DNA from 4 places in the Paenibacillus sp. FSL L8-0644 genome. Region 1 is predicted to be linked to each of the others. Evidence: predicted binding sites of a transcription regulator. Region 1 holds the regulator's gene; each other region holds the start of a gene.
What was found. The regulator Rex, encoded in region 1, represses fermentation and respiration genes when NADH is low (regulators of the CRP and FNR family bind a similar motif). The targets are predictions, from matches to a motif close to TTGTGAAATATTTCACAA.
Positions count from the first base shown of each region.

Region 2: NSS94_RS04665 (DoxX family membrane protein) is a predicted target of Rex. The motif match lies at 1,101-1,118, and genes of this name have one in related genera.
Region 3: NSS94_RS20895 (cytochrome ubiquinol oxidase subunit I) is a predicted target of Rex. The motif match lies at 2,101-2,118, and genes of this name have one in related genera.
Region 4: adhE (bifunctional acetaldehyde-CoA/alcohol dehydrogenase) is a predicted target of Rex. The motif match lies at 1,064-1,081, and genes of this name have one in related genera.

Region 1 covers NZ_JBBOYN010000001.1:3,133,044-3,136,261, reverse strand. Annotated here, with positions in the region: gene dinG (ATP-dependent DNA helicase DinG) at 1-1,718, shown strand, start outside; gene NSS94_RS14075 (redox-sensing transcriptional repressor Rex) at 1,762-2,415, shown strand; gene NSS94_RS14070 (amidohydrolase) at 2,402-3,218, shown strand, end outside.
Region 2 covers NZ_JBBOYN010000001.1:1,036,852-1,040,069, reverse strand. Annotated here, with positions in the region: gene NSS94_RS04670 (DUF3048 domain-containing protein) at 1-974, opposite strand, end outside; gene NSS94_RS04665 (DoxX family membrane protein) at 1,223-1,741, shown strand; gene NSS94_RS04660 (hypothetical protein) at 1,958-2,881, shown strand; gene NSS94_RS04655 (dioxygenase family protein) at 2,954-3,218, opposite strand, start outside.
Region 3 covers NZ_JBBOYN010000001.1:4,574,110-4,577,327, forward strand. Annotated here, with positions in the region: gene cydB (cytochrome d ubiquinol oxidase subunit II) at 1-637, opposite strand, end outside; gene NSS94_RS20895 (cytochrome ubiquinol oxidase subunit I) at 624-2,030, opposite strand; gene NSS94_RS20900 (response regulator transcription factor) at 2,434-3,218, opposite strand, start outside.
Region 4 covers NZ_JBBOYN010000001.1:3,291,973-3,295,190, reverse strand. Annotated here, with positions in the region: gene NSS94_RS14915 (DODA-type extradiol aromatic ring-opening family dioxygenase) at 1-43, shown strand, start outside; gene NSS94_RS14910 (Crp/Fnr family transcriptional regulator) at 182-898, opposite strand; gene adhE (bifunctional acetaldehyde-CoA/alcohol dehydrogenase) at 1,157-3,218, shown strand, end outside.

The sequences.
Region 1 (3,218 bases):
GGTTGACGCTAACAGAAACCGGTGATGATGAAGAACTGAATCTGAGCAACCGTGGAGGGGATTTCTGGGAAACGGTGGCGAGTGATTCAGAGTCCTGTCTTGGTCGTTCCTGCCCATGGTTCCGCAAATGTTATTATCATCGTGCACGCCATGAAGCAGGAATAGCGGATGTTGTTATTACGAATCACTCTAAGTTGTTCACAGACGTCAAAGCCAGTCATCAGTTGTTGCCGAGCTATGAACATCTGGTGATAGATGAAGCCCATCACCTGGAGGAAGTAGCTGGTAAACACCTAGGTATGCATATGAAATATTTCACACTCGTGCATACACTGACGCGACTGTTCAAAGACAGCAAGAATGGACAACTGCCTTCACTTCGTCAACAGTTGGCGAAATCGGGGCACGAGAAGTCGGCAGATTGGGCCTCAACTATCGACCAGCTGTATCCGCTCGTGTTAGAGGTGAAGGAAACTTGGGACCTGCTAAGCGACAAGCTGTTTGGCATGTTGCCGGAGCGAAGTGATGCGACACCGGGTGAAACAGGACAGTTTTCTTCCCGTCTCAAACCTTCGGCCAAGCCTGCAAAGTGGGATCAGGCGGGAGCTTTGGAAAATCAGCTATATGTAACGATGAGCGAAATTTTGCGCAAGGGCGACAAGCTGATGCTGGACGTCAAGGAAGAACATGACGATTATGCGGCGGATAGCCTTATTACAGATATCACGGGTCTGCTCAAGGATTTGGCGGGGATTCGAGAAAATTTGCGCTTTTTTATCCGACTCGATGATGAAACAACCGTATACTGGCTCGAGGCGAGCGGGCAATTCCGTAGTAAATCATTGCAATTTTATGCGGTACCCGTCGATGTGAGCCGCCAGTTGAAAGAAATGTTTTTTGACAAAAAAAGAAGCATTATTCTGACTTCTGCTACCTTGTCGGTAGATAAGTCGTTTCAGTACATGATCGATCAGCTCGGCTTACAGGAGGCCGCAGATCAAGAGCGGCTGATGACTTCGCAGCTCCCGTCACCCTTTAATTACAGGGATCAGGTGTTGCTGGTTATTCCACGGGATTTCCCAAGTGTGAAGGGCAGTGTAGGAGATGCGCATTTTGTAGATATGCTCGTTAGCTCTCTAGGAGCGACTGCTCAGGCGACACGTGGGAGAATGCTCGTTCTGTTTACGTCCTATCGGATGCTCCGGCAAGTGTATGAGCCGCTCAAAGAGGCCTTAGCATCCAGCGAAATTACTGTGCTGGGACAAGGTGTGGACAGTGGAAGTCGCAGCAAGCTAACCCGCCGGTTTCAGGAAGCGAAAGCTTCTGTATTGCTGGGGACCAGCAGTTTCTGGGAAGGCGTCGATATTCCGGGGAAGGCTCTGACTTGTCTAGCCATTGTTCGCTTGCCGTTTCAACCGCCGAATCACCCGCTGCTGGAGGCAAAAAGCGAACTGCTCCAGCAGCAGAAGAAGAATCCATTTATGAAGCTGTCTGTACCTCAAGCGGTCATTCGCTTCAAACAGGGATTTGGTCGGTTGGTACGTACAGCGAACGACCACGGGGTCGTTATCGTTTATGATACGCGTGTGATTGAATCCTATTACGGAAAGCACTTTTTGTACTCGTTACCGGGACCAAAAATGGAGCATATGCCATCGGAGCAAATGGTGCCCCGCATCGCCGAATGGCTCCAATCCGCCCCGGAGACAGAGGCATAACGGACGGACATAAGTATGTTCGTTACAATTAGGGGGAGCAAGTATGAAATCAGATAAAATTTCAGAGGCTGTCGTACGGAGGTTACCCGTATATTTACGTTATCTGAATGCACTTCACAAACGGGAGGTGGCTACGGTCTCTTCTCAAGAGTTGGGACAGAGGCTAGATTTGAACCCGGCCCAAATCCGTAAAGATCTTGCTTATTTTGGAGATTTTGGTCGGAAGGGTATTGGTTATGATGTTTCTTATCTCATTGAGAAAATACGCCATATCCTGAAAATCGACCAACAAATTAATGTAGTCTTGGTCGGAGCGGGTAATCTGGGGCAAGCCCTTTCGAATTATAACGCTTATTTAAAAGACAATATGAAGATTGTGGCGGTATTTGATGCGTTTCCGGATAAGGTAGGAACCAAGATCAATACATTGGTCGTGCAACCGATGGATGAACTGGAAGCGACTGTGAAAGAAAAACACATTCGAATCGGGATTATTACCGTACCTGATTTTGAAGCACAGCACGTGGCTGATAGGCTTATTGATAGCGGAATTGGAGCGATCCTGAACTTTGCACCGACTACTCTCAAGGCACCAGCCAACATTCGGATTCATGCCACAGACTTTACAACTGATTTGCTTAGCCTCGCTTATTATTTGGAGGACGGAAAGGAAGAAGCACAATATGACAGTGAATAAATGGATGATTAAAAACGGATCTTTTGCAGTAAATGGACCAGAAGCAGGGGTAGTCCATGGTTTTATGATTGTGGAGGATAGTCGTATTACTTATATTGGCGAAACCTTGCCTGCGGGTGAGGAAGAGACGGAAGCGATCGATGGTAAAGGGCTATTGTTTTTACCTGGTCTGATCAATACTCATGGTCATGCGGCGATGTCTCTACTGCGTGGGCATGGAGATGATTTGGCACTTCAAGTATGGCTTCAGGAAAAAATGTGGCCTATGGAAGCCAAGTTTACATCTACAGACGTGTACTGGGGTACGTCCTTGTCTGTGCTGGAAATGCTGAAAGGTGGAACAACAACCTTCCTCGATATGTACGATCATATGGATGAAGTGGCTCGTGTGGCTGAAGAGTCAGGTATTCGTGCAAGTCTGATGCGTGGAGCAATTGGACTATGTTCGCAGGAAGAACAGCGAATCAAGCTGGCAGAGGCCGTGACTTTTGCACGTAACTGGCACGGTAAAGCAGACGGGCGTATTACTACGATGATGTCTCCGCACGCGCCATATACATGTCCACCTGCGTTTATTGAAAAATTCGTACAAGCTGCGCATGATCTGGACTTGCCACTGCATACGCACATGTCTGAGACGATCGCCGAAGTAGAGCAAAACGTACGCGACTACGGTTTGCGTCCGGTTGCACACTTGGATAAGCTTGGCTTTTTCTCCCGTCCTTCGCTTGTTGCCCATGGCGTTCATTTGAACGACGAAGAAATAGCTTTACTGGCAGAACGTGGTGTAGCGGTTTCCCACA
Region 2 (3,218 bases), 2.1 Mb from region 1:
CCCGGCGTATGTTGCCACTCAGCCTGTATTAACTGTCCTTGTTGAAACACCATGGCCTCTCCACTACCGTCCAGTTCAACACTTAATCTGCCTACATCATCCAACGTTTGATGTCTGGTGCTCATCACAATGACATTGGCTGCTGAGAGCTGTTGGTTATTATTTTGATCCACATGTGACTTTTCGTTCACAAAACGCTTATATTGTTGATCCGCTGGATCATAGGTATAAGATACCCGGTAGCTTTTAAGCAAAAACCGGATTTGTAAAGATGTTGCAGTCTCGTCCACCATAACTGGGGTTTCGCCGGATTTAAGGTAAGTATATACTGGAACGTCCGTATGCGTAGCATACCCTTTACTATCGCTTCCTTTGCGCAGTCTATTCACGTCCGTGTATAGATTATGCGGAGGACGACGATCTTTGCTTCGCCAGAAGTATGCCCCTCCATTTGAAATCTCATCTAAATGTTCCTTCCGCTGCTGCTGTAAAATCGCATAGGCATCTGTGCTTCCCCCTGCGTGTATCGGCAACGCACCATAAGTTTCGCCCAGCTCAATCAAATACGGACGAATGCTACGGACCGGACCAACCTTTACATCTCCGCCATGACTTTGGAAAAAAGCGACCAGACGGGTAATTCCGCCTTCTGCAAGAACTTCATATACCATATCTGCCTGACTAAGTCCTGCCTGCGGACGTGCTGCTGGAGCATTGTTAATCATGACAGCGAGCGGTCGCTCCAAAACTGGCTGCTCCACCGGAAGACCGGTAAGCGGAGCTGTAAATGCCGGAGTAGACTGCTCCTTCGGCGGTTCAAGCGCCTCCTTCTCTGTTTTATGCTTGGTCGGTTGAGGAACGGGTTCAGTATCTCCCGTATTGGACATAGCAGAACAAGACATCAGCGTCATGCATAACAGAGCTGAGGCCATTACACGCAACCAATGATTTCGTTGGGAAATGGGCCCGGACAAGTTCATCCCTCCACTTCGTTATTTTTCTCATTATAAGCTTTATTTCCTGTTTTTGTCTTGATTGAAGCATGACCTCTCTATAGAATACTTATCTGAAGACATTAAAATTTTAAAAATATTCATACTTTGTGATTTTTATCACAAATAACTGTAACTGAACCTACTACAATAAAGGTGTAGCAAAGATGATCATCCCAACAAAATGAAATACAACCAACATTATAGATTAAGAAAGAGGAGTGGTTTGAATGTTTAATAGCTGGTTACGTGAGAACAAAGTCGCAATGTGGTTGCTGACTGTCGTACGGGTTTATCTAGGTTATGAATGGATGACTCACGGACTTGAAAAGCTGACAGGTGGATTCGATGCAGGCGGATTTATCTCGGGGGCCATTGCTAAAACAGGTGGAGACCATCCCGCTGTACAAGGCTGGTGGGGATCGTTCCTCGAAGCCTTTGCCCTGCCGAATGTAGGTTTGTTCAACGTCCTGATCCCGTTGGGTGAGTTCTTGGTCGGGGTTGGCCTGCTTCTCGGTACATTGACTACACTGGCTGCTTTGATGGCCATGGTTATGAACTTCTCGTTCCTGTTCTCGGGTACAGTAAGCACCAATGCAATCTACCTGCTGTTTGAAATCTTCCTCGTAGTTGCTGGCGCAAATGCCGGAAGAATTGGCTTTGACCGTTGGGTACTGCCCTTCCTGCGTGGACTGTTTGGTAAAAATAAAGATACCTTTCCAGCGGACCCTAGTCGAAAAATAGCTTAAACATCCCCCAAATAACCGTTATCCTCCGGGATAATGGTTATTTTTTTTGCGCTGTTATGCTCACAAGGAGGATTTTAGCTCCTCCTAACTCGGACTCTTTTATCGGATTCATTATCCTCCCCAAACGTTTACAAGTTGGATACAACATGGAATGCTCACGATACATTTACCCTATACACTACAGTTACATCAAAGAACGTAATGGAGGGTTATATCATGAAAAAAATCACCAAAGCCTATCTCATGCTCGCAGCAGTAACTTTCACAGTGCAGACTATGGGATCGGGATATACGGCATCAGCCCAAGCGGCGACGTCTACTACGACATCTCAGGCAGAAAGTGTACAACATATCTCCAAGACCTTCGAGCAGCTACTAGGCCAACCCGGCAAGCTATCTCAGGCATTCACTTATTTGCAAAAGCATATTCAATCCATTCCAGCTTCTCAAGCTACCCTCATGGTGCTTCATCTGGAAAATGCACAGAACCAGCAATTGGATTCCTATGCACAGACCCTATACCCGACCTCTGTTCAAACCAAAATAAATCAAATCTATAAACCCGGTGATTCGTTCACAAATGTAATCAGCCGTGCCAGCGATGCGAACCTGAAAAAGTTGCTAACTCAAACAAGAGATGCCGGCTACAAACTTGAAACCGCAGAAGGCATGTATTACCCAATCATCAACTATGAAAAATATAAAGTATTCGGGAAGCACACCACGGCAGATATCCGCAGCTATATTGACATCATGTCGATGGAATCCGGACAGGCTGCTACCAAGGATGCCGCGCTCCGTATCGGCTATCAACAGTTAGCCGGACGAGTGCTGGCACAGGAATTGTTTTTAAACCAATATCCACATTCCAATCGTACACAAGCTATAAAAAAATTGCACGATCTGTACTTTTTCTATACTTTCTACGGCACGAACAATACGCCATTATTCGATCATGATACCGGGAAGATTCATCCGAATGCCAAAAAGGGGTATCAATGGTTCGTTCAACGTAATATGGATTCGAAGAGCACCTATATTCAAAAGCTGAAAGCATTTATGACACTGTTGGATCAAAATGGAGATCAACGTACTTCGCAGGTATCCACTTGGCTAAAAAAGAACGTGCCTTCTAATTAATCGAAGACGCAAAATACACAAAAGAACTTCCATTCCCACACAGCATGTGGATTCGGAAGTTCTTTTTTACATTTACGTATCACTTTCTTGACCAAAAGCCCAACAATTGAGACTCAGCGAGCCAAGGACATACGACTGAAAAAGCTTATGCGCGGAGCGCTCCTGATCCGCAGCCCCCATCGCATAAAACAAAGGTGAAAAATGCTCTATTCCATAAGAAGGTACCGCTTGTTTGGCATATGGAGCCTTCTTGTCATATTGGAATAAGTGACGTAAATTCCAGTCTTGAAGCTGCTGTGCAATCCAGTCATCATATTGAACGGCCCAATCGGCTGGC
Region 3 (3,218 bases), 1.4 Mb from region 1:
ATACCACCATGCCCGCAAGTAAAATGCCCAATACCGGAAGAAATTTGGATGCCATCACGCGAGCACGATCCCGTACTTCTCCAATCGTCCGCAGAGAAATAAACGTCAGTCCGTGCATTAGGCACATTCCGACCACTGTCAGTCCAATCCATACGGTATATCCATTGAATACATCGGAAAATCCAGCTTTCAAATCCATGTTTTGCTGAATAGGTACACCTTTCACCAAAGCCGCAAAAGCCATACCGAACAGCATCGGCGGTAGAAAGCTGCCAATCAGAATGCAGGCATCCCACGTTCCTGTCCACCATTTTCCTTCAGCCTTTCCGCGGAACTCAAAAGAAACTCCACGCAAGATCAAACCTAGCAAAATAAACACAAATACGAGATAATATCCGCTGAACATAGTCGCATAAAAATGCGGAAAAGCGGCAAACATTGCACCTGCTGCTGTAATCAGCCACACTTCGTTGGCATCCCAGAATGGACCAATCGTATTGATCATCAAACGTTTTTGTTGGTCGTTACGCGGCACCAATCCTGTGGCCATTCCTACGCCAAAATCAAAGCCCTCCAGAAAAAAGAAGCCGGTAAACAGCACAGCGATCAATAAGAACCATAAATCATTTAGCGACAATGGTGTCACCCCCTTGAGCAAAAGGATCATGAATTACCGTTTGCTGATGTGGCTCAATATCTGGACCTTTACGAGCCGTACGGTAAAACAGAAACGCCAGCACACCTGTTAAAATTAAATACAATGTAGTAAATGAGATGAACGAGAATAGCACTTCTCCTGCCACAACGGTAGGCGAAACAGAATCTTTCGTTTGAAGCAAACCAAATACCGTCCACGGTTGGCGACCTATTTCAGTCATGATCCAACCTGAAGTATTCCCAATGAATGGAAGGGATATCCCCCATATCATCAGACGGAAGAACCAGCGATGTGAACCTTCCAGCTTTTTACGGAACGTCAGGTAAGCCCCGTATAAGGCGAGTGCAATCATGCCACATCCAGCCGCAATCATAATGCGGAAGCTCCAAAACGTGGTACGTACTGGCGGGATATAATCGCCCGGACCATACGTTTTTTCATATTGGGCTTGCAGCTCATTCATACCAGGCACAGAGCCGGTAAATTTACTATAGGATAGAAAACTCAAAGCAAAAGGAACTTTAATCTCAAAGGTATTTCCCTTGTTTCCAGGATCAATCCATGCGATAACGGTCCAAGGAGCGGGGTCACCACTGTTCTCCCATAATCCCTCACTGGCAGCCATCTTCATCGGTTGTGTTTTCACCAAATATTGAGCCTGTCCATGACCAAACAAAGGAATAGCAATGGCACTGATTAAGGCAACAATAATACTCAATTTAAAAGAAGGTTTAAAAAAGTCCATATTCTTTTTGTGCATCAGCTTCCATGCACTGATACCCGCGATCAGAAATGCTCCTGTCGCAAAAGCAGCAAACAATGTATGTGGGAATTCCCATAACAGTTGTTCATTCGTTAGCAGAGCAGCAAAATCTTTCATTTCTGCACGTCCATTTTGAATCTCATATCCTACTGGACGCTGCATGAATGAATTAGCAGCTAGAATCCACAATGCCGATAACATCGTACCGATAGATACCAACCACATACAGATTAAATGGACCGTTTTGGACAATCTTTCCCAACCGAATACCCATAATCCGATAAAGGTCGATTCCAGGAAAAATGCAAGCAGCGCTTCAATCGCCAGCGGCGTACCAAATACATCACCCACAAAACGGGAAAAGTCCGACCAGTTCATCCCGAACTGAAATTCTTGCAAAATCCCGGTGACTACGCCCAGTGCAAAGTTAATCAGCAGAAACGTTCCCCAGAATTGAGCCATTTTTTTGTACAAGTCATTTTTCTTAATAACATACATAGTCTCCATAATTGCCACCAATAACGACAATCCAATGGAGATCGGCACATAAACAAAGTGAAGAATCGTTGTGGTTGCAAACTGCAACCGTGCCAAATCCAATACGTCCATGATGTTGCTCCTCCCCCTGTACTTCTCTTAACATTGATTTATAGTGTCTGTAATCTGAAGTCTTCTACATTTGTGACAGTATTCACATTCTTACATATGCAGCGGTCACCTTTTAGAAAATGACTCACTCAACTACCTTCACCATGGTGTCATGATCCGGCTTCAGATTATCCCCATTATATAGAATAAATTTAAATGAAATAGAATCGAAAATGTGAACATCGTGTCAAAGCTGTGTCATAACGATGGCGATTTGATGAAAACAGCCTAAATCCCATAATAAATGTGACATTTCCTATTGATCTATCTTTTTTTCATCATGCAAAAAAAGCCTCTCTTCGTTCGGAGGTTGTACCTCCGACATCTGCAAGAGAGACTTCATAGCGTTATACCTAGGATTCTATCAACAGCCATCTGTTCCTCCGTTCTTTTGAACCCGATTTCGATAGGAGGAAGGTGACATTCCAGCATACTTTTTAAATTTACTATGAAAATAATCTGCGTTCGCATACCCTACGCGTTCCGCCACCTGGTGTACCTTAATTCCTTGTGCAAGCAACTCCCTTGCTCGCTCAATCCTCACCTTATCCAGGTAGGCATTAAAGGCCTCGCCAGTATGACTTTTGAACAATTTGCCCAAATAGCCACTATTGTAATTAAACATATCTGCCAGTAACTCCAATCGCAAATTTTCATCATAATGACTATGAATAAAGTCAATCATTTGTTTCATGATGATGTCCTTGCCACCGGGATCAGTCTGTCCAATCCATTGCAACACATGCTCCAGCGAGTGATCCACCAGCTCGCCCAATGTGGAATAAGCATATACATCGGTTATAAAGCTGGAGTGCTCCTCCAGCACGGTTCGGCTGTGATCCTGTCCGGCTGCATACTTGTTCAACGCCAGTGTGAATGTTTGGGCGAACGCCGCCTTGATTGCGGATTCTGTACGATAAATCCGTGGAAATTGGCCTTCCATTTCCTTAATGACACGGGTTGCAGCTTCACTATTAGCCATATCTAGCGCATAGTACAGCTTTTCTGCATAACGTAGGGGATCATCTGTGGCACTATCAGACGTTCCACTCATTTCAGTCTCGACTGTCTCCAATTTGTGTAGGTCTCCGGAAAGCATGACTCTTTCTGCCCGGAACAAAAACGTACGCTCTAACAATCGTAGTGCCT
Region 4 (3,218 bases), 160 kb from region 1:
CTATGAGATGGGGAATTTAAGTTATCTATGTTTACAGTTTTAAAGAGTGTTGCCAGAAGAAGGACTGTCATTAAAATGCTTCGCTACTGCTCCTGTATAAGTAGGGGAGTGGAAATAAATTAGGGAGTGTTATAAGCTATAGTGGCTTATAACACTCCCTTTTACATAAAAAAACGATTTATTATATCCGGCAAATCTCACGAGGGCATAGTTCACAATGACATACACCTTGCAGCATTTCCAAATCTTTGACAACAATCATACCATTATCATATTCAACTGCATTTTTCTTACGTAGATCACTAAGCATCCGGTTTACGCTTTCCCGGGTCGCACCGATCATATTTGATAAGTCAGTATGAGTAATTTTTTTATGAATCAGGATATGTTCGCCGTGAGGCTCACCATAGGTATTGCATAGACGAATGAGCGTTGAACATAAAGCGCCTGGCTTGCCGTACATCATCAAATCGCGGAACTTAGTCTGAGTAATGCGGTGATGTGAACCCATCCATTTCATAAAGTCAATCGCAAAATCACAATGCTGGCAAATAAGCAGTTCCAAATCTGTATGATCGATTACGCCAATATCACTGTCTTCCAGAACCTCAGCAGAAAAGGAATGCTTAGTACCGAAAAATGGATCGGCTTGACCAACAAGATCGCCGCTTTGATACATATATAGAATAAGTTCCTTGCCCTCATCCGTTGTTTTGGTTACTTTCACGCGTCCGCGCTTAATATAAAACAGCTTATCCGCTGTATCTCCTTCCCAGAACAGATGCGAGCTTTCTGGCATAACTCGATCTTTCATCATTACTTGCAATCGGTTGAAGCTGGCCTCCGAGAAGCAACAGGTGTTGCCGCGGGCTTCCATTACATTTGTAGGGTTTCTCATCGTCCATTTCCCCTTTGTATCCTATGTTTTTTATCTGCAACTTGATCAATTCAAATTCATTATATACTTGTGCAATGAGTTTTTGGGGCAAGAAGAGGGGGTAAAAGTGGCAGAATTCCAAACTTTGTGATTTAATTCACTTCATAAAATAAAATTTTAAATAGATTGTGAAAAAAATCACAATATATCTTGAAAAGCTGTGTTACGATCAGTGCGTGAACAAGAGATAGTACACGAGATAACAGGAGGATGAGGGAAATGGCTGTTAAAAACGAGGTTATTCAAAAAGAGCAAAGCGCAGAGCAGTATATTCAAACGCTGATTGACCGGGGGAACCGGGCACAGCAAGCTTTCATGAGTATGAATCAGGAACAGATTGACGAAATCGTACAAGCTATGGCACTCGCAGGGATGGATAAACACATGTACCTGGCGAAGTTGGCTGTTGAAGAAACAGGACGCGGTGTGTACGAGGACAAAATCACCAAAAACATGTTTGCAACAGAATATATCTATCATAGCATCAAAAATGAAAAAACCGTCGGTGTCATTGAAGACAATGATTTTGACAGTTTTCAAAAGATAGCAGAGCCAGTCGGTATTATCATGGGGATCACTCCAGTGACAAACCCGACTTCGACTACGATGTTCAAAGCGCTGATTGCCATTAAAACACGTAACCCAATCATTTTCGGTTTCCATCCATCTGCTCAATCGTGTAGTGCGGAAGCAGCCCGCGTCTTGCTCGAAGCAGCTGTTAAACATGGTGCTCCGGCCGATTGTATTCAATGGATTGAAGCACCTTCGATGGATAAGACCAATGTATTGATGAACCACCCTGATGTGGCGCTAATTTTGGCAACTGGTGGATCAGGCATGGTTAAGGCAGCTTATAGCTGCGGTAAACCAGCACTTGGTGTAGGTCCTGGTAACGTGCCTTGCTTTATTGAAAAAACAGCAGATATCAAACAGGCCGTGAACGATCTTATCCTCTCGAAATCTTTTGATAACGGTATGATTTGTGCTTCGGAGCAAGCGGTTATTATCGAAGAGCCAATCTTCGAACAAGTGAAAAAATTGATGATCGCTAACGGTTGCTATTTTGTAAATAAAGAAGAAGCAGCTAAGCTCACTCAAGGAGCTATGAATGTCGAGAAATGTGCAGTGAACCCAGCTATTGTCGGGCAGTCTGCTGTGAAAATTGCTGAAATGAGTGGTATTACAGTACCAGCAGGAACTAAAATTTTGGTCGCTGAGATTGAAGGGGTAGGAACAAAATTCCCATTGTCTGCGGAAAAATTGAGTCCTGTATTAGCTTGCTATAAAGTAAAAAATGCGGAACAAGGTATTCAACGCGCTGCTGAAGTCGTGGAATTCGGGGGCATGGGTCACTCGTCCGCTATTCATTCGAACGATGAGGATGTTATCGCTCGGTTTGCAAACCGTTTGCAAACAGGACGTATCATTGTAAATGCACCTTCCACACATGGTGCGATTGGCGACATTTACAACACCAATCTTCCTTCGTTGACACTTGGTTGCGGTTCGTACGGTCGTAACTCGACTTCGTCGAACGTATCGGCAGTCAATCTGATTAATGTGAAAAGGGTGGCGAAACGGACGGTGAATATGCAATGGTTCAAAGTACCTTCCAAAATCTATTTTGAAAAAAATTCGACACAGTATCTTGCTAAAATGCCTGATATCACACGTGTAGCTATTATCACAGACCCTATGATGGTACAACTGGGATATGTAGATCGTGTTATTCATTATCTGCATCAGCGCCAAACACCAGTAGCTATCGAAGTGTTCTCTGAAGTAGAGCCAGATCCATCGACAGTTACGGTAGAACGTGGTACTGAAATGATGAGACGTTTCCAACCGGATTGCATCATCGCACTGGGCGGCGGTTCGCCAATGGATGCCGCTAAAGGCATGTGGATGTTCTATGAATATCCAGATACTGATTTCAATAACTTAAAACAAAAATTCATGGATATCCGTAAACGGATTTACAAGTACCCACGTCTGGGCCAAAAAGCACAATTTGTAGCTATCCCTACAACATCGGGTACAGGTTCCGAAGTTACATCGTTCGCAGTAATTACGGACAAAAACCTGGGCGACACGAAGTACCCACTGGCTGACTATGAGTTGACTCCTGATGTGGCAATTATTGACCCAGTGTTTGTATATTCGCTGCCTAAAACAGCTGTAGCGGACACAGGTATGGACGTTCTGACACATGCTATCGAGGCTTACGTGTCCGTAATGGCTAATGACTACACAGATGGTCTGGCAATTAAAGCCATTCAAT